2 regions of the Vibrio aphrogenes genome follow, and region 1 is predicted to be linked to the other one. Evidence: predicted binding sites of a transcription regulator. Region 1 holds the regulator's gene; the other holds the start of a gene.
What was found. Region 1 encodes MetJ, which represses methionine synthesis genes. Its sites were predicted from a motif close to TTAGACNTNTANANGTCTAA; they were not measured.
Positions count from the first base shown of each region.

Region 2: metH (methionine synthase) is a predicted target of MetJ. The motif match lies at 7,105-7,124, and genes of this name have one in related genera.

Region 1 covers NZ_AP018689.1:201,580-212,196, forward strand. Annotated here, with positions in the region: gene priA (primosomal protein N') at 1-1,171, opposite strand, end outside; gene rpmE (50S ribosomal protein L31) at 1,440-1,658, shown strand; gene VCA1004_RS00970 (malic enzyme-like NAD(P)-binding protein) at 1,818-3,077, shown strand; gene metJ (met regulon transcriptional regulator MetJ) at 3,234-3,551, opposite strand; gene VCA1004_RS00980 (O-succinylhomoserine (thiol)-lyase) at 3,867-5,033, shown strand; gene VCA1004_RS00985 (bifunctional aspartate kinase/homoserine dehydrogenase II) at 5,034-7,448, shown strand; gene metF (methylenetetrahydrofolate reductase) at 7,740-8,627, shown strand; gene ppc (phosphoenolpyruvate carboxylase) at 8,853-10,617, opposite strand, start outside.
Region 2 covers NZ_AP018689.1:2,051,527-2,062,143, forward strand. Annotated here, with positions in the region: gene VCA1004_RS09390 (pyridoxal-phosphate-dependent aminotransferase family protein) at 1-1,061, opposite strand, end outside; lysine riboswitch at 1,368-1,602, shown strand; gene lysC (lysine-sensitive aspartokinase 3) at 1,775-3,139, shown strand; gene metH (methionine synthase) at 3,367-7,098, opposite strand; gene VCA1004_RS09405 (cation:proton antiporter) at 7,271-8,617, shown strand; gene tyrS (tyrosine--tRNA ligase) at 8,859-10,046, opposite strand; gene VCA1004_RS09415 (peptidoglycan DD-metalloendopeptidase family protein) at 10,186-10,617, shown strand, end outside.

The DNA of each region.
Region 1 (10,617 bases):
CATGATGTTTGGCTGCACTAGCATTACCCGCGCGTTGAGTTAGGCTGAGGTAATGGTATTTGCCACTTTGAGCATTGTGTAAGCTTTCTAACGCTGGCGTTGCTGAGCCTAACACCACCGGAATGTTTTCTTTATGGCCACGCATCACCGCCACATCACGAGCATGATAACGTAAACTATCTTGTTGTTTGTAGGAGGCGTCGTGTTCTTCATCTACGATGATAATGCCGAGATCAGCAAATGGCGTAAATAAGGATGAGCGAGTTCCAATAATAATACCGGCTTGACGTTCACGGGCGGCCAACCAAGCATTAAGCCTTTCGCTGTCATTTAAGCCTGAGTGCATCACTTCAATGGGAACATGAAAGCGGCGCTTAAATCGATTGATGGTTTGTGGGGTTAACCCAATTTCAGGTACTAACACCAAGGCTTGCTTGCCAGCGGCTAAGACTGGCTTGATTAAGTTTAAGTACACTTCGGTTTTACCAGAACCGGTCACACCGTCAATCAAATAACAGCCAAATCCTGATGCTTGATTGATGGTGGCAACTGCAATGGCTTGCTCGGCATTGAGTTGGGGTTTGTGTTGCTCATTTTCGATCAGGTTAGGCCACACAGTTTTTGCCGGTTGAGTATGTTTCATTTCAATCCAGCCTTTTTGCTGCAGCGCTTTTAAAGTGGCACTGCTAATGCCTTCATCGATCATTGCTTGATGAGGTAAAGAGGAAGACTCCAGCAAACGCACCACTTTTTCTTGTTGGTGCGCACGGCCAAATCCTTGGATTAATTTGTTTTTACCTGCTTCGGTAAGGTGCCAGGTTTTTAAGCTGGTAAAGTCCGCAGTTTTGCCTTTTTTTAATAAAGCCGGTAAGGCCATCGCCAAGGTTTCTCCAAGAGGGTATTGGTAAAACTGGCTGCACCATTGCAATAATTGATACAGCGGCGCCGGCCAAATCGGATGGGTATCGAGACTGGCTTTGATGGGTTTAAGTTGCTCTCGCGGAAAGTCTGAATGATCGACTATATTAATGACAATCCCAACCAGAGTTTGCCGCCCAAAAGGGACAGAGACACGGCCGCCAATAACCGGAAAAAGGTAATTAGGGATGAGATAATCGAAGCACTTATCTAAAGGAACCGGTAAGGCAACTTGAGCAATATTGGGCTGCATAAGCGAAGAGTGGGTCCTGTTTGCCGTGATAAAACCAATGGAAGGGTATGATAAAACAGCCCATATTGATATAAAACTGAAATATTGTAGAAAAAGAGAGCAAATGAGTTGATCGAAACCAGAGTATTCTCTATTATACTGCGCCTCTAACGATGTATATATCTACATCATTTTTTAGTAACTACGTATGGTGTCTGACCGCTCTTGTAGGTAACTCTTACAAGGGGATGATTCAGATAGCGATACGGACCAATAAAAGGTTTGTCCTATGAAAACTGGTATCCACCCAGAATACAAAGCTGTTAGCGCTAACTGCTCTTGTGGTAACACTTTTGAGTTCAACACAACTCTAGACAAAGAGTCAATCCACCTAGACGTATGTGACAAATGTCACCCATTCTACACTGGTAAGCAACGTATCGTAGATACAGGCGGCCGTGTTGATCGCTTCAACAAACGTTTTGGTGCACTTAGCAGCAAAAAATAATCGATCACTAAAACACTTTAGTGTGAGACCGAATTGGAAAGGGATGCTTAGGCGTCCCTTTTTTCTTATCTAAAATGCGCGACATTAACTACCAAGTTTTAATTTGATCCATTAAGATTGACACTTATCCCTCCGTATACATTTTAGGACTACAGCATAATGTCAGATGATCAGCAGCAAGATGACTTTCGTCAAAGAGCACTTAACTACCACGCTCAACCTACCGCCGGCAAAATCGCTATTGCTTTAACAAAGCCTGCCGATACCGCAGAAGACCTCGCCCTCGCTTATAGCCCAGGGGTAGCAGAACCGGTTCGTGAAATTGCCCTGAATCCTGATAATGCTTATAAGTACACTGCGAAAGGCAATACCGTTGCAGTGATCTCAAATGGTACGGCGATTTTAGGTTTAGGTAATTTAGGCCCCTTAGCCTCTAAGCCTGTAATGGAAGGTAAAGCGCTATTGTTCAAGCGTTTTGCCAATCTTGATTCAATTGATATTCAAGTAAAACATCGCACCATTGATGAATTTATTGATACGGTTGCCAATATTGCCGACACTTTTGGCGGTATTAATCTAGAAGATATTAAAGCTCCTGATTGTTTTGAAATTGAACGTCAGTTGATTGAACGTTGTGACATACCAGTTTTCCATGATGACCAGCATGGTACCGCTATCGTAACGGCAGCAGGTATGTTAAATGCCATTGAGTTACAAGGTAAAAAACTATCAGAATGTAAAATTGTTTGCTTAGGTGCTGGGGCGGCTGCGGTCGCTTGTATGGAGCTCTTGATCAAATGCGGCGCCTTACGTGAAAAGATTTATATGCTCGATCGTAAAGGCGTGATTCATACTCGTCGTGATGACTTGAACGAATACAAACAATTATTTGCCAATAATACGGATATGCGTACCTTAGAAGATGTGATTGAAGGTGCTGATTTATTCTTAGGTGTGTCAGGTCCAAATCTATTACCAGCTGAAGCGCTTGCCTTGATGGCGGATAAGCCGGTTGTTTTTGCTTGCTCTAACCCTGATCCTGAAATCAAACCTGAAATCGCGACCAAAGTGCGTAATGACTTGATCATGGGAACAGGGCGCAGCGATTATCCAAACCAAGTGAACAATGTGATTTGTTTCCCATTCATTTTCCGTGGAGCATTGGATGTGCGTGCCAGTGAAATTAATGATGAAATGAAGCTGGCTGCAGTTGAAGCGATTCGTCAACTAGCAAAACAAGAGGTTCCGGCGGAAGTATTAAAAGCAGCTGGCGTCGATCATCTAGAATTTGGCCCAGATTACATCATTCCAAAACCAATGGACCCACGTTTGCTCTCTGAAGTTGCGGGTGCTGTGGCTCGTGCCGCGGTTGAATCTGGCGTAGCACGTATTGAGTTGCCGGAAGAGTATAAGCGATAACGGAGCTCGAATTTCGTTTCTCGTTATTCGAAAAAGCAAAAGCCAGAACGTTGATTCGTTCTGGCTTTTTATTATGAGTAACTAAAAATTTATAGTGGTGAATTAAAACGAGAAAGAATATTCGAGAAACGAGCCACGAATATGCGAGACACGTTTTTAATCATCAAAATTTTCGAATTCAATCCCCATTTCCGTCATTAAACGTTTTACTTCCGTTGGGATATCATCAGGGCGGTCTTTACGTAGATCTTCATCTGTTGGTAAAGGTTGGCCGGTATAAGCATGCAAGAAGGCTTCACATAGCAACTCACTGTTGGTTGCGTGGCGTAAGTTATTGACCTGACGGCGAGTGCGTTCATCGGTCAAAATCTTCAGTACTTTTAAGGGAATTGAAACAGTGATTTTTTTGACTTGTTCACTTTTTTTTCCATGCTCTGCATACGGGCTAATGTATTCACCATTCCAATCTGCCATCACACACCTTCGTTATTGATTATTTAAAATTTGTGGCTGTGGGTAATTTTAGGTGCATTTACCGCCAAAAGTAAAGACACTTAGATGGCTAGAAGTCTTGACGTCCTGCTTTGGCAGCGATAAAGTTAACCTCTCTTTAGACACTGTGAGCCTGTAGAGTCAAATGATCGTAGACATCTTCATCGTCAGTGATGACTTATGCCTTGATTGATATGATTATTTTAAGAAATTCCCTAGGCAAAAATAGCGCTTTAATAGTATTTAAGTATAGTGTCTATATACATTGATTGAGCACGTAACGTAAGGAATACACCAATGAGTTCAAGAAAGCCCGCGACTGTCGCTGTTCGAACCGGAATTGAATCTGATAGCCAATTTCATGCCGTCGTTCCGCCAATTTACCTTTCGACCAATTATGGCTTTCCTGCTTTTGGTGAAGTGCCTCAATATGATTATACTCGCTCTGGTAACCCCAATCGTGGTTTGCTAGAACAAGCTCTGTCTGAATTAGAACAAGGCGCTGGTGCGGTTATTACTAATTGTGGCACTTCCGCTTTGAACTTATGGGTTTCGGCCTTTATCGGCCCCGATGACTTAATCATCGCTCCCCATGATTGTTATGGTGGGACTTACCGCTTGTTTAATACTCGGGCCCAAAAAGGAGATTTTAAGGTTCAGTTTGTTGATCAATCCAATCAAGCGGAATTTGATGCGGCGCTCGCTAACAAGCCGAAGTTAATCTTATTAGAAACCCCTTCCAATCCTTTAGTGCGAGTGGTGGATATCGCACAAGCTTGCGCAAAAGCCAAGCAAGTGGGCGCATTAGTGGCCGTAGATAACACCTTCTTGACACCGGTGTACCAAAAACCGTTAACCTTAGGGGCAGACTTTGTGGTGCATTCGACCACCAAGTACATTAATGGTCATTCCGATGTGATTGGTGGCGTCATCATTGCAAAAGAAGCCGAGCATGCTGAAACATTAGCCTGGTGGGGAAATTGCATTGGGGCAACGGGCACACCGTTTGATAGTTATATGACGCTTCGTGGCCTGAGAACCTTGCCAGCCCGGATGCGTGTTCATGAAGAAAGCGCCCAAACTTTACTGGCTTATCTTCAACAACAGCCTTTAGTAGGGACGATTTACCATCCGAGTTTACCGCAGCATCCTGGGCATGATATCGCCAAAGCTCAGCAAAGTGGTTTCGGCTCCATGCTCAGTTTTGAAATCAATGGCAGCATGGAACAACTCAAGACCTTCGTGGGTCAGTTACAACTATTTTCTCTAGCGGAGTCGTTAGGTGGAGTAGAAAGCTTAATGTGTCACCCTGCATCAATGACTCATCGAGCTATGTCAGATGAAGCACAAGCAGAAGCGGGGATTTCGCCGCTATTATTGCGTGTTTCTGTTGGATTAGAGGACAGTCAGGATTTAATCGCTGATTTAGAGCAAGCTTTCAAAAAAGCACAAGAGGTAGCGTAAATGACATCTGCTCGTCAGTTACACAAATTTGGTGGTAGTAGTTTGGCCAACCCAGAGTGCTACAAACGAGTCGCCAACATTTTAAAAGAATATTCATCTCCAGCCGATATTATCGTCGTCTCTGCGGCAGGCAGTACTACTAACCGTTTGATCGATTGGATCAGTGCGTTAGAAAAAGATGGTCGTATTGCACATGAAGTTTTACAGCAATTACGCCAGTTTCAAATTGGCTTGGTGGAAGAACTATTACCAGAAGAAAAAGCTCAGCCTTTGTTGGACTTATTGGTCGCAGAATTTACCGCATTAAGTGATATTCATGGTCCGATCAATGACGTTATGCGTGCGAGTATTTTAGGTCATGGTGAAGTCTGGTCATCTCGTTTATTAGCGGCGTTATTATGCCATTTAGATATGGAAGCGGCACAACTGGATTCTCGTGATTTTTTACGTGCAGAGCGAGGCGCACAGCCTGAAGTCGACCGCGGCCGTTCTTTACCATTATTAAAAGAAATTTTGGCGCAACATGGTAGTAAGCGTCGCCTAGTGATTACGGGTTTTATGGCGCGTAATGAAGTGGGCGAAACGGTCTTACTTGGGCGTAATGGTTCCGATTATTCGGCCACTGTGATTGGTGCACTAGCGGAAGCAAAACGCGTCACTATTTGGAGTGATGTGGCCGGAGTGTACAGCGCCGATCCACGTAAAGTCAGTGATGCTTGCTTATTGCCATTATTACGCTTAGATGAAGCCAGTGAATTGGCACGATTAGCCGCCCCAGTGTTGCATAGCCGTACATTGCAGCCGGTTGCACAAAGTGCCATGGATTTAAGCTTACGTTGTAGTTATCAACCTGAGTCTGGCTCGACACGCATCGAGCGCGTATTAGCTTCTGGGCGTGGTGCGAAAATCATTACTTCACTTGATGAAGTCTTACTCGTCCAAGTTAATTTTGGTTCAGGACATGATTTTGAGCGCCTAGAATCTGAATTATTGCGCACCTTAACTCGAGCTCAATTGCAGCCCTTGGCAACCTTATCTCAGCCAGACCAAGGCAGTGTGTCGTTGGCCTATACGGCAGAAATTGCCGCAGGAGCGTTAAGTTATCTGCAAGACACAGCCGTTGGCGCTGAAATCAAATTGCTGGAAGGCTACTCCATGGTCGCGGCAGTTGGCGCAGGCGTTTCTAATAATCCTAATCATTGTTATGGATTTTATCAGCAGCTTAAAAATGCCCCAGTTGAATTTATGTGCGAATCTGAATCCGGCTTAAGCTTGGTAGCGATTTTACGCAAAACCGATGTCGCTAAGCTGGTGGTCGGCATTCATAGCCAATTATTCCAAGCACAAAAACGTATCGCCATTGCTTTGTGTGGTAAAGGTAATATCGGCTCTAGTTGGTTGGAACTCTTTGCCGAGCAAAAATCAGAACTGGAAAAGCGTCGCGGCATGAGTTTTGATTTAGTGGCGGTGGTCGATAGTCAAACTTATTGGCTGGATTTAAAAGGCATCGATCCGACTCAAGCATTGACTCGTTTTAGCGATGAAGCCGTAGCAAATGATGGCAAAACTTGGTTACAGACACTAGCGCATCAAAGTGATTACCATGAAGTGGTGGTTATGGATGTGACGGCCAGTGAAGAGTTAGCAGGCCAATATGAACAGATTGCAGAGCTAGGGATGCATTTAATCTGTGCCAATAAAGTGGCTGGCTCAGCCTCCACTCAAGATTATCTACGCATCATGAATGCCTTTGAAAAAACTGGCCGTCATTGGTTGTATAACGCCACAGTTGGGGCTGGGTTGCCAGTCAACTACGCGATTCGTGACTTACGTAATAGTGGCGATCAAATCACGGCTGTTTCTGGTATTTTCTCAGGTACTCTATCTTGGCTATTCCAACAATTTGATGGCAGCATTCCTTTTCTTGAGCTGGTCGATCTAGCGTGGCAGCAAGGGTTAACCGAACCGGATCCTCGTTCGGATTTGGATGGTTCTGATGTGATGCGTAAATTAGTGATCGTGGCGCGAGAATCGGGATTAGAAATAGAGCCGGAAAACGTCAAGGTAGAAACGTTAGTGCCAGAAGAATTAAAAGATTTATCGATCGATGATTTTTTTGATAAAGGCAAAGTACTCAATGAGCTATTGTCAGAGCGTTTAGCTAAAGCACAGAAGCAAGATAAAGTGTTGCGCTATATCGCACGATTATCTCGTGACGGCAAAGCCACGGTTGGCGTTGAGGCCTTGTCACCTGAACATGCGTTAGCGAACTTATTACCGTGTGATAATGTTTTTGCTATCGAAAGTAAATGGTACAAAGATAATCCATTAGTGATTAAGGGGCCGGGGGCAGGGCGAGCTGTCACCGCCGGTGCCTTACAATCGGATTTAAATCGCCTCTCTAACTTGATATAACGCCAATCAATTGATGCCACTCTGCTTACCCTTCTGTGGTAACTGAGTGGCATTGTTGTATTTGAGAGCAACTCAACATTATCATGAAGAAAATTCATGTTTATAAGATTGACATTAGATCCTATTCAATACATTCTGTAGACATATAGACGTCTAAATGAAAGTGAGCGACAACCAGATAAGTCAAGGGTTGAGCCAAGGCGGGAATTAGTCGGACGAGGAAGCTCCGGCCGTATTTTATAATTTTAGGTAAGTGATTTTAGTGAGTGGCAGTGCCACAGGGAGTTGAACATGAGTTATTCACACGCAGGGCATATCGATGCACTAAACCACAATGTGGCTGATCTTGCTGGCAAAATTAATGTTTCTTTTGAGTTTTTCCCACCGAGCAGTGAGAAGATGGAAGAAACCTTATGGAATTCCATTCATCGTTTAAAAACCTTGCAACCTAAATTTGTCTCTGTGACTTATGGAGCAAACTCTGGTGAACGCGACCGTACTCACTCCATTATTAAAGAAATTAAAGATCAAACGGGCCTGATTGCGGCGCCTCATTTAACCTGTATTGATGCTTCACGTGATGAGTTAAAAGAGATTGCACAAGATTATTGGAATAATGGTATTCGCGATATCGTTGCATTACGAGGCGATTTACCTCCCGGTGGTGGCAAGCCAGACATGTACGCCGCCGATTTGGTGGCGCTGTTAAAAGGAGTGGCTGACTTTGATATTTCTGTCGCCGCTTACCCTGAAGTGCATCCTGAAGCCAAAAATGCCCAAGCGGATTTAATCAATTTAAAACGTAAAGTCGATGCCGGGGCAAACCGAGCGATTACGCAATTCTTTTTTGATGTCGAAAGTTATCTTCGCTTCCGTGACCGCTGCGTGACCGCTGGCATTGAAGTTGAAATTATTCCCGGCATTTTACCGGTATCGAACTACAAGCAAGCAAAGCGTTTTGCTGATATGACCAATGTGCGTATTCCAAGCTGGATGGCGAAACAATATGAAGGTTTGGATGACGACCCAGTGACACGTCAGATGGTCGGGGCAAGCCAAGCCATTGATATGGTTCGCACACTCAGCCGTGAAGGGGTGAAAGATTTCCACTTCTATACTCTAAACCGTTCAGAGATGACGTACGCTCTTTGTCATACTTTGGGAGTTCGCCCTCGTTAATTCTTTTATATCGTGAGGTTAATAACTGCACGATGCAAGGCCGATGAATGATTTTTCATCGGCCTTTTTGTTTGCCGACAATTTTTTGCTGATTAGTTTTTTTTGATTGTTTTTTTCTGATTGGTTTTTAGTGATTGGCTTTTTGCGAATCAACAGGAAGCGATAATAAAAAACCGCGCAGAGCATGATGACGCTGCGCGGTTTGTGATTGAGGTGTGCGATAACTTAAGCGGTGTTACGCATACCTGCCGCAATACCTGCAATCGTTAGCATCAATGCTTCTTCCAACTCTGAAGAAGGGTTGTCAGTTTGACGAGTACGATAAAGTAATTCGGCTTGTAGCATGTTCAATGGCTCAACGTAGATGTTACGTAGGCGAATTGATTCTAATCCCCACGGATCACTTTGCATTAAGTTCTCGTTATTTTCGACATTCAGAACCGTTACGATGTCTTTTTGCAGTTGTTCACGGAGGCGCTCGCCCAGTGGCCACAAAGATTCGTCGGTTAGGCGATGATCGTAGTAACGAGAGATATCGATATTACATTTTGAGTACACCATTTCTAGCATACCTAAGCGGGTTGAGAAGAATGGCCATTCACGACACATTTCTTCTAGCATAGGTTGATGGCCTTGATTTACAACATGTTGAATTGCTTCACCTGCGCCAAGCCAAGCCGGTAAGACTAAGCGGTTTTGGCTCCAAGAGAAGATCCATGGAATTGCACGTAAGCTTTCTACGCCACCATTCGGGTTACGTTTAGAAGGGCGAGAACCTAAAGGTAATTTGCCCAATTCCATCTCAGGGGTGGCCGCGCGGAAATAAGGCACGAAATCAGGCTCACCACGAACTACGCCACGGTAAGCATCACATGAGACATCCGAAATGGTTTGCATCAATTCACGCCATTCTTTTTTCGGCTCTGGTGGTGGCAATAAGTTGGCTTCTAAAATCGCAGCGGCGTACAAATTAAAGCTATTTACGGCGACGTCGGGTAAACCAAGTTTAAAGCGAATCATCTCACCTTGCTCGGTCACACGTAGGCCACCTTTTAAGCTGCGAGGCGGTTGAGATAAGAGTGCAGCGTGTGCAGGTGCACCACCACGGCCAACTGTACCACCGCGACCGTGGAAGAGGGTTAAATCAATCCCTTCGGCATCAGACACTTTAACCAGTTTATCCATCGCATCGTACTGTGCCCAACCTGCGGCCATGACACCAGCATCTTTCGCCGAGTCTGAATAGCCAATCATTACCATTTGATGGTTGTTGATGAAATTACGATACCAATCTAATGAGAACAGTTGTTTCATGACTTCTTCAGAGCGATTTAAGTCATCCAAAGTTTCGAATAATGGGCAGACATCCATACGGAATTTGCAGCCACACTCTTGCAAGATAAGGTGCACCGCTAGGACATCAGAAGCGGTACGTGCCATGGAAATTACATAAGCACCGAAGGCTTCACGCGGATGCTCTGCCATGACGCGGCAAGTATCAAGCACTTCTTGCACTTCCGGTGACGGCTCCCAATTACGAGGAAGAAGCGGGCGTTTTGAGCTCAGCTCTTTGATTAAAAAGGCCACCTTTTCTTCTTCAGGCCATTGATCATAATCGCCAATTTCTAAAAAGCGTGTCATTTCGGTAATAACATCGGCATGACGAGTGCTTTCTTGGCGAATATCAAGGCGTACTAAGTGAATACCGAACGCATTAACGCGACGCAGAGTATCCAACAAAGAACCTTCGGCAATGATGCTCATACCGCATTCATGCAGTGATTGGTAACAGGCCAGTAATGGGTCCCATAACTGCTCAACTCGTTCTAAAATCGGCAAACTTGGGACTTCTTTACCATTAATACGTGCATCAAGGACGGTACAGGTATTATTTAATAAAGTACGTAAGCGCTTGAGAATGGCGCGATAAGGTTCGTGCTCTTCACCTGACAATTCACGCACTTTATGATTACAGGCGGTCATTGATAAC
Region 2 (10,617 bases), 640 kb from region 1:
CTATAACCCATTAAACCAATACGCCACACTTTACCGGCTAAAGCCCCTAAGCCTCCCCCGACTTCAAGGTTATATTGTTGTAATAACTGTTGACGAGTGCTGGCATCATCCACCCCTTCAGGTAAATAAACAGAGTTAAGTTGAGGTAAACGATGCGCCTCATCCACCACATATTGAAAACCTAAAGCTTCTAGGCCAGCTTTTAATTTTTGATGCATTTCAGCATGACGTTGCCACGCATTCTCAAGCCCTTCTTGATATAAAGCGAGCAAGGCTTCATGTAACGCATACAAGCTATTGACTGGAGCCGTATGATGATAGCTGCGCTTTCCTTCCCCGCTCCAATAGCCCAATACTAAACTTTGATCGAGAAACCAGCTTTGTACTGGCGTTTTACGTGCTTGGATTTTTGCGATCGCGTTAGGAGAAAAGGTGATTGGGGATAGCCCCGGGACGCACGATAAGCATTTTTGACTCCCAGAGTAAACCGCATCTAATTGCCACTCATCGACTTTCAAAGGCACGCCACCTAATGAGGTCACCGCATCCACTATGGTCAATGCGCCATAATGTTTGGCAACTTGAGAGAGCGCTTGGGCATCACTTAATGCGCCGGTCGAGGTTTCAGCATGCACAAAGGCTAATATTTTGGCATCACTATGTTCCATGAAAGCGGATTTCACTTTCTCAACACTGACAGGTTGCCCCCATTCATCATCCACCAGCACCACCTCGGCACCGCTGCGAAGGGCGTTTTCACGCATTCGTTCACCAAAGACACCATTACGGCAAATGATCACTTTATCGCCTGGTTCAATTAAGTTCACAAAGCAAGCTTCCATGCCAGCACTGCCGGGTGCTGAAACAGGAATGGTAAATTCATTTTCCGTTTGAAAAGCGTATTTTAGCAAAGCTTTGACATCATCCATCATCCCAATAAACAAAGGGTCTAAGTGTCCAACAGTAGGACGACTTAACGCTTGTAAAACATCAGAGGAAATATCAGAAGGCCCTGGCCCCATTAAAATTCGGCGTGGTGGAAGAAAACGTTGAAAAGTCATAAATATCCTTAATAGTATCATCCATTATTATAATCTCCGTTGGCATCATCTTTCGATCATGTTTGGGAAACGGAAAGTGTGTGCTACAAGTACCAATAATTAAGCAATAAGCTCAAAGAACATGTTATCTACATTCTTGAATTTTATCGCCATCAAATCAACTCGAAAAAAATGCTTATTCTCTTACTTCGATGATTGACTTTTCACCAACAACAACGTTCAATGTAGCTTCATTTCTGCCTAATTTAGGTTGAAAGGAACGTGGTGACTCACACGATGGATCATCACACTAATCTGAATTCAGATTAACTAAGAAGAGGAGCGTAACCCAGGCAGATGGTCGGTGGATCCCGATATCCAACACCAATCATTCAGGGGGAGTTACGCCGAGATGGGTAAATGCTCGGGCATTTAAACTGATAAATTAAAGCTGCTAAATACCTTAGTTGCATCTTTAGCTTATACGGTTATTTCCCATCGGTTGTACAGGTTGAATCCTGTCAACTGTCACCATACTTTATGGTGAAGAGCTTCTCAGGTTTGCATGGTCACACTGTTCGGTGTTGGCCTCTATGTATTGCCCTGCTCTAAGAAATCGCTCTTCAACAATGGACGTTTGCTTATCCAATTTTGATAAGTATTTATGAAGTAATACCAATCATCATTATTTATAGAAAAACAGTGTGAGGCTTTCACGCTCTGATTGGTATCAAATGGGAGACTATGCCGTGAGCGCATTTAACGTAGCAAAATTTGGTGGGACTAGTGTGGCAAATTTCGATGCCATGAGTCGTTGTGCCACTATCATTGAAAATAACCCGACGACGAAACTGGTCGTCAGCAGCGCTTGTTCTGGCGTCACCAATCTCTTAGTCGAATTAGCATTAGGTGTACAAAATCCCAATGATCGTGACGCTATCTTTACCGAACTAAAAACCATTCATTATTCCATCATTGAACACTTTTCTGATCAGCAAAAAACCAAACAAGCGGTTGATGATATTTTAGAGATCTTAGCCGGTATGGCTGAGGCAGCCTCATTTCAATCGAGCGATAAACTGACTGACCACATTGTTGCGTGTGGTGAATTAATGTCGACCCACATTTTGACTCAATTGATGATTGAACGTGGCATTCAAGCGGTACGTTTTGATATCCGCGAAGTTCTGCGTACTAATGGAGACTTTGGTAAAGCGGAGCCTAATATCCCTGAAATCTCGGCGTTAGCACAACAAAAGTTATCACCACTTTGCCAAGACTATGTGGTGATCACCCAAGGCTTTATTGGTAGTGATGTGGACGGCAATACCACTACTTTAGGCCGTGGTGGCAGTGACTACAGTGCTGCTTTAATTGCTGAAGCGGTCAAAGCTTGTGGTTTAGAAATTTGGACCGATGTCCCAGGGATCTATACCACCGATCCTCGTATTGCGCCCAAAGCCACTCCGATTCCTGAAATCAGTTTTAGTGAAGCTTCTGAAATGGCCAATTTTGGGGCCAAAATCCTTCATCCGTCTACTCTGCTTCCGGCTTTACGTCATAAGATCCCGGTTTTTGTGGGCTCTTCTCGTGAACCAGAAAAAGGTGGGACTTGGATTCGTCAGCAAGTCGAAAGTGCCCCACTGTTTCGTGCATTAGCACTGCGTAACAACCAAACTATGGTCACACTACGCAGCCTTGATATGTTCCAAACTTATGGCTTCCTTGCGCAAGTCTTTGCAATTTTGGCCAAGTACCAAGTTTCCGTTGATTTAATCACGACCTCAGAAGTCAGTGTCTCTTTAACCCTAGATCAAACCAACACCTCAGGACAAGCTCCAGAGCTGCCCGTCGATGCCCGCGCAGAATTGGAACAGCTGTGTAACGTTGAAGTGGAACACAACCTGAGCTTAGTCGCTTTAATTGGTAATAAAATGAGCGCTAAGAAAGGCTATGCGAAGCAAGTATTTACTGCGCTCGAAGACGTTAACTTACGTATGATTTGTTATGGTGCTAGCCCCCATAATCTATGTTTCTTATTAGAATCTCAAGAAGCCAAACATGCGGTAGAAGTATTACATAGAGAGTTATTTGAATAAGGAAGGCACGAGGGTTCTAGTCCCTAGTTTCTAGGAAAAGAAGATTCGGATCCGCTTTCAATCCCTTACTCAGCAAATAAAAGTTTAAGAATTTAAAAAGATTAAAGGCGATAACTGTTAATAAGTTATCGCCTTTATTTTATCAGCTAAATAGCTTGAAGAAACAAGAAGAATTAACAGCCTCCGCCACCTAGGAACTAGGGACCAGGGACCGCTCTTCCCTATCTTTAGCTCAAATTCGGCCCTAACCACTTCTCCATTTCCACTTCATCCCAACCTTTACGTTTAGCGTAATCTTCCGCTTGATCTTGTTGGATCTGAGCGATCGCAAAATAACGAGATTCTGGGTGTGAGAAGTACCAACCCGAAACTGAAGCTCCCGGCCACATCGCATAACTTGAGGTCAATGACATGCCAATGGTTTCTTCTACTTTGAGAAGCTCCCACAAGCTACCTTTTTCCGTGTGCTCAGGACAAGCAGGATAACCTGGCGCTGGGCGAATACCTTGGTATTTTTCACGGATCAAATCATCATTGGTGAGCGCTTCATCTGGTGAATAACCCCAAATGTCTTTGCGCACCATTTCATGCATGTATTCAGCAAAAGCTTCAGCTAAGCGATCGGCAACGGCTTGGATCATAATCGCATTAAAGTCATCACCTTGCGCTTTATAGGCATCGGCCAACTCTCGCTCACCAATACCACCGGTTACCGCAAAGCCACCAATCCAATCGGCTTTACCACTGGCTTTTGGCGCAATGTAATCGGATAAACAATAGTTCGCTCCTTTCGGCTTTTCCGTTTGTTGGCGCAAATTGTGCAGCACTTTAATCACTTGTGTACGCGATTCATCGGCATACACTTCAATGTCATCACCAACACTATTAGCAGGGAACATGCCACACATGCCGCTGGCTTTCAGCAGCCCTTCTTGTTCAATTCGATCTAAAAAGACATTGGCATCATCATACAAACGCTGAGCTTCTTCACCGACTTCTTCATGCTCAAAAATTGCCGGGTATTTACCCATTAATCCCCATGTTAAGAAGAAAGGCGTCCAATCGATGTATCGACGTAAGATCGCAGTATCAATATGTTCAAATACATGCACGCCCGGTTTTGCTGGTGCCGGCGGGGTATAGACTTGCCAATCAATCGCAACTTTATTGTCACGAGCACGTTCTAAGGTCACCGGTTTAGTCCGAGGGCGTTTACGAGCATGCTGATCACGCACTCGTTCATAATCAAGATCGAGTTTTTCTACAAAAGCTGGACGCAAGCTATCAGACAACAACGCAGAGCACACCCCAACTGCACGTGAAGCATTATTCACATACACCACAGGTTGTGAGTAGTTTTGCTCGATTTTTACCGCAGTATGGGCTTTCGAGGTAGTGGCACCACCAATCAATAATGGTAAGTCGAAGCCTTGACGCTCCATTTCTTTCGCCACATGCACCATTTCATCAAGCGATGGCGTGATTAGCCCTGATAGACCAATAATATCGACGTTTTCTTCTTTGGCGACTTTAAGGATTTTCTCGGTTGGCACCATCACGCCCAGATCGATGATTTCGTAGTTGTTACATTGCAAAACGACGCCAACAATGTTCTTACCAATGTCATGCACATCACCTTTTACCGTCGCCAATAAAATCTTACCGTTGGTTTGTCCAACTTGTTTTTCAGCATCAATATAAGGTTCGAGATAGGCCACCGCTTGCTTCATCACACGCGCCGATTTCACCACTTGCGGCAAGAACATTTTACCTTCACCGAATAAATCCCCGACTACGTTCATGCCATCCATCAACGGGCCTTCGATCACTTCTAAAGGCTTCGCTGCTTTTTGACGCGCTTCTTCTGTATCTTCAACAATAAATTCGGTAATGCCTTTGACTAAGGCGTGCTCTAGGCGTTTTTCTACTTCCCAAGTACGCCATTCCAACAAGGCGGGATCTTCGGCTTTGCCCACTCCATTGGCGCGATACTCTTCAGCGATATCCAGCAAACGCTCAGTACCATCTTCTCGACGGTTAAGCACCACATCTTCTACCGCTTCACGCAATTTATCGGGTACGTTATCGTAAATTTCTAATTGACCCGCGTTGACGATCCCCATATCCATGCCTTTCTTAAAGCAGTGATACAGGAATACCGCATGAATCGCTTCACGTACGTAGTTATTACCACGAAATGAGAACGACACATTCGACACGCCACCAGAAATCATGGCATAAGGTAGGTCTCGCTTGATATCTCCTACCGCTTCAATGAAATCAACCGCATAGTTATTATGCTCTTCAATGCCGGTAGCAATCGCAAAGATATTAGGGTCAAAAATAATGTCTTCGGGTGGGAAACCGATCTCATCTACTAAGATACGGTACGCTTTAGTACAGATTTCAGTTTTGCGTTCACGCGTATCAGCCTGACCAATTTCATCAAATGCCATCACAATCACAGCTGCGCCATAACGACGGATCAGCTTGGCTTGCTCGATGAATTTATCCACGCCTTCTTTCATCGAAATGGAGTTAACTATGCCTTTGCCTTGCACGCATTTCAGGCCAGCTTCAATCACCTCCCATTTGGAGGAGTCAACCATGATCGGCACTTTGGAAATTTCAGGCTCCGAGGCGCAGAGGTTTAAGAAACGCTCCATACAAGCTTTGGCATCGAGCATCCCTTCATCCATGTTGATATCGATGATCTGTGCGCCATTAGCCACTTGTTCACGCGCCACATCAAGCGCTTCATCGTATTCTTCTTCTACAATTAAACGCTTGAACTTAGCCGAGCCAGTGACGTTAGTACGTTCACCAACGTTCACAAAAAGCGAGTCTTGATCAATAGTTAGTGGCTCAAGACCTGACAAGCGACAGGCTTTTGGAAGCTCTGGCAATGCGCGCGGCTTAAGGCCATCAACCACGCGGGCCATTTGGCGAATATGCTCAGGCGTTGTACCACAACAACCACCGACCATATTTAAGAAACCACTTTGCGCCCATTCTTGAATGTGTTTGGCCATTTCACGCGGTTCAAGATCGTATTCACCAAAAGCATTCGGTAAACCTGCATTAGGGTGAGCGGAGACAAAACTTTCTGAAATGCGCGATAACTCTTCAACATATTGTCGTAATTCATCTGGCCCTAATGCACAGTTCAAACCAAAAGATAACGGTTCAACATGGCGCAAGGCATTATAGAAAGCTTCGGTTGTTTGACCGGATAAAGTTCGGCCTGAGGCATCGGTGATAGTACCTGAAATCATCACAGGTAATTTGTAGCCAATCTCATCAAACACACTTAATACCGCAAAGGCACATGCTTTGGCATTTAAGGTATCAAAGATAGTTTCGATCATGATGATATCAACTCCGCCCTCAATCAAGGCGCGTGTTGATTCAGAGTAAGCAAGTACTAACTCATCAAATGAGACATTGCGAAAACCTGGGTCATTAACATCAGGAGAAATCGAACAAGTGCGGTTCGTTGGCCCTAATACACCGGCGACAAAACGAGGTTTCTCTGGTGTTTTTGCAGTCCACTCTTGCGCCGCTTGTTTGGCAAGTTTGGCGGCAGCAAAGTTAATTTCCGCACTCAAACTTTGCATATCATAATCAGCCATCGCAATGGTGGTGGCATTAAAGGTATTGGTTTCGAGAATATCTGCGCCAGCGGCCAAATAATCCGAGTGGATTTGCTTGATGAGTTGCGGTTGAGTTAAGACCAATAAGTCATTATTACCTTTGAGATCACTATGCCAATCGGCAAAGCGTTCACCACGATAATCGGCTTCTTGTAACTGATGCGATTGGATCATGGTCCCCATCCCGCCATCAATTAATAAAATGCGTGATGCTAATAATGCTTCAATTTGATTTTTCACTTCATTACGATGAGTACTAGTGCTTCCAGCCACGATACAACCTCTTTCCTTATCTCTTTTGGACATCCTAGCATAGAAATCTAGACGTCTAAAATAACTTTTAATGCTACCAGATTCTCTTTTTTACCATGTATTTTGTCTCTCTTGCTCTAATCTTATAAAAAATGTATTGATATTTATAATGAAGCACATGAAAATTGCCGAATTACAAATTGTTACACTCAACCAAGGTTAAACTATGTCGGTTTATAACACGCTTTGCTTCTTATCGTTTGCTGCGATGCTGATAGCATTGATTAACAGTAAATTTGGTCGTTTACAGACAACGATCGCCATTACTGCAGGCGCAATGGTACTTTCACTTTTGATACTCATTGCCGGTCATAGCGGCTGGTTCAACTTAGTTGATATCGCGTCAAAGACTATGGCAGAGATAAACTTTGAAAACTTCCTATTAAATGGGATTTTAGGTTTCTTATTATTTGCCGGTGGTCTTGGGATCAAACTTCCTCATTTTTCTGATCAAAAATGGGAAATTGCCATACTGGCGTTTGTGGGAACATTATTCTCAACCTTCTTTATCGGTTTCAGCCTCTATTGGATCTGTAATGTGATTAATATTCACATTGATCTCATTTACTGCTTATTGTTTGGTGCATTGATTTCACCAACCGACCCCATCGCTGTATTGGCCATTGTTAAAAAATTAAAAGCTCCACAACGTATTTCGACTCAAATCGAAGGCGAATCTTTATTTAACGATGGTATTGGCTTAGTTATCTTCGTTACCATTTTTACAGTTGCCTTTGGTGGCCACGCTCCAACCTTTGGTAATGTGGTTTCTTTATTTATGCAAGAAGCCGTGGGCGGTATTGTTTATGGTTTTGTATTAGGGCTACTGTTCCATTACCTCATCAGCTCAACCAACGATCACTCAATGGAACTGCTGTTGATGATCTGTATTCCAACCGCAGGTTATGCGTTTGCTGAAACACTCGAGGTATCAGGCCCTCTCGCAATGGTGGTTGCGAGTATCATGATTGGTAACTGGACGCGCTATGTCGGGTTCTCTAAAGAAAGTACCGAACATATGGATCATTTCTGGGAGTTAATTGATGAATTCTTAAATGGCATCTTATTCCTATTAATTGGTATGTCATTATTGCTTTTTGAATTCCACTCAGAAGATTGGATTATGATGGCGATTGCGATTCCACTGGTATTGCTTGCCCGCTTCTTGAGCGTCTGGATCCCATTTATTGGCTTCAAACGTTTCCGCACCTACAATAAATGGTCGGTAAAAATCTTAACTTGGGGCGGCCTACGTGGCGGTCTAGCACTTGCAATGGCACTATCTATTCCACACGGTAAATACTTTGTGACGGCAGATCAAATTGATGTCAAAGAAATCATTATGGTAATGACTTATGCGGTAGTGGTGTTCTCGATTCTCATTCAAGGGTCAACCATCACTCCTATGATCAATAAAGCTAAGTTGGTACAAAAACAAATGGATGAGGCTCAGCAACTAAAAGCCAGTGCTGACACAGCACAAGCTGAAGATACACAGAAAAAAGAGGTTTAACCAGAGCTGCCAACCTAAAAGAAAAGCACCAAACACTCGCCCGAATCCTCTATTCTGATTCGGGCGTTTTTTATGCTGATAGCCCAAAGTTTTTTATGCTAATAGCCCCAAAAAAGCCCGACACATTTAAGTGCCGGGCTGCAATAGTATTTTTATCGATATTGATATTGATATTGATATGATTGAGCTGTCTTTGTGTAGCTTTATTTATCTTTGATAGCCCATCAAATCGATAGTGACATTACTTAATGGTAATGCGAGCAAATTTACGTTTACCAACTTGGTATACAGAGGTGCCCACTTGTGGGATCAATTTAGTATCTTCAATTTTCTCCCCATCCATTTTCGCCGCACCTTGACGAATCATACGCATCGCATCAGAAGTAGAAGCGACTAGACCCGCTTCTTTTAAAGCGTTCGTAATGGCAATTCCTGCTTCAAATTCAAATTCAGGCATTTCATCTGGGATTTGATTTTTCGCGAAACGGTTCACAAATTCTTGTTCTGCCGCTTCCGCATCTGCTTCAGAGTGGAAACGAGCAATGATTTCTTTAGCTAGCAGCACTTTAATGTCACGAGGGTTTTTACCCGCTTCAACATCTGCTTTAAATTGAGCTACTTCTTCTAATGGACGGAACGACAACAATTCGTAGTAACTCCACATCAAATCATCAGAGATTGACATGATTTTACCAAACATTTCACTTGGCGCTTCACTCACACCAATGTAGTTATGCGCTGATTTAGACATTTTTTTCTCACCGTCTAAACCCACTAATAATGGCATCATCAGAACGACTTGTGGTTTTTGACCATGGGCTTTTTGTAGCTCACGTCCCATCAATAAGTTGAACTTCTGATCAGTACCGCCTAGCTCCACGTCTGTTTCCATCGCAACAGAATCATAGCCTTGTAGTAACGGATACATAAACTCATGAATCGCAATAGGTTGGTTGCTGGCATAACGTTTTTTGAAATCATCACGCTCTAGCATACGGGCAACCGTTTGATTTGATGCTAAACGGATCATGCCTTCTGCGCCAAGATGTGATAACCACTCTGAGTTAAACTGAATAGTCGTTTTTTCTGGGTCTAGAATCTTAAAGACTTGCTTCTTATAGGTTTCAGCATTAGCCAGAACATCTTCACGAGTCAGTGGTGGACGGGTCGTATTTTTACCACTTGGATCACCAACCATACCGGTGAAGTCACCAATCAAAAACGTGACTTCATGACCAAGGTCTTGGAAAGTACGAAGTTTATTTAAAATAACCGTGTGGCCTAAATGAATATCAGGGGCAGTTGGATCGGCACCTAATTTAATTTTCAGCGGACGATTCTCTTTTAACTTTTCAATCAGTTCTTCTTCAGGGATAAGCTCATCAACACCACGTTTAATCTCAGCTAATGCAGCTTCAATACTCGACATTTAGGTTTTCTCCAACAATTCTGTAAAAATGTATAATCAGGACATAATACGCAATAGCGCTGTTTTTGGAAACCAGTTAGACTGGCACATCTCTTTTTCCAAGCAATTTATTGCCACAATAACAGAATAATTTTCAACAATGCGAGCATTCCTTAATCAATTACCGTTTTTTCATAAAGCATGGATAGCTTTTATTAGCGCTGTCACAGTTATGCTTGCTTTCTCTCTTCCTGACATGGAAGAACTCACCCGTAATGAGCCTCGTTTAACGGTTGGAAAACATTACCCACTCACGATTTCTGATGACATATTAACGCCCCAAGGGCCTCCCAAAGTATTTATCGACTGGGAAACCTATACGGTAAAATCGGGAGAAAGTACCGCCCTTTTATTTAATCGCATTGGTTTATCTGCCCAATTACTTTATCAGTTGGTTTCCAGTGATAAAGCAATTGAAAATCAATTATCTCGTCTTCGCCCAGGAGACAAATTGATTTTTGGATTTAATGAAGATCATGAATTTACTCAATTAATTCGCCCCATTTCTGCTTATGAATCATTTCGAATTTCA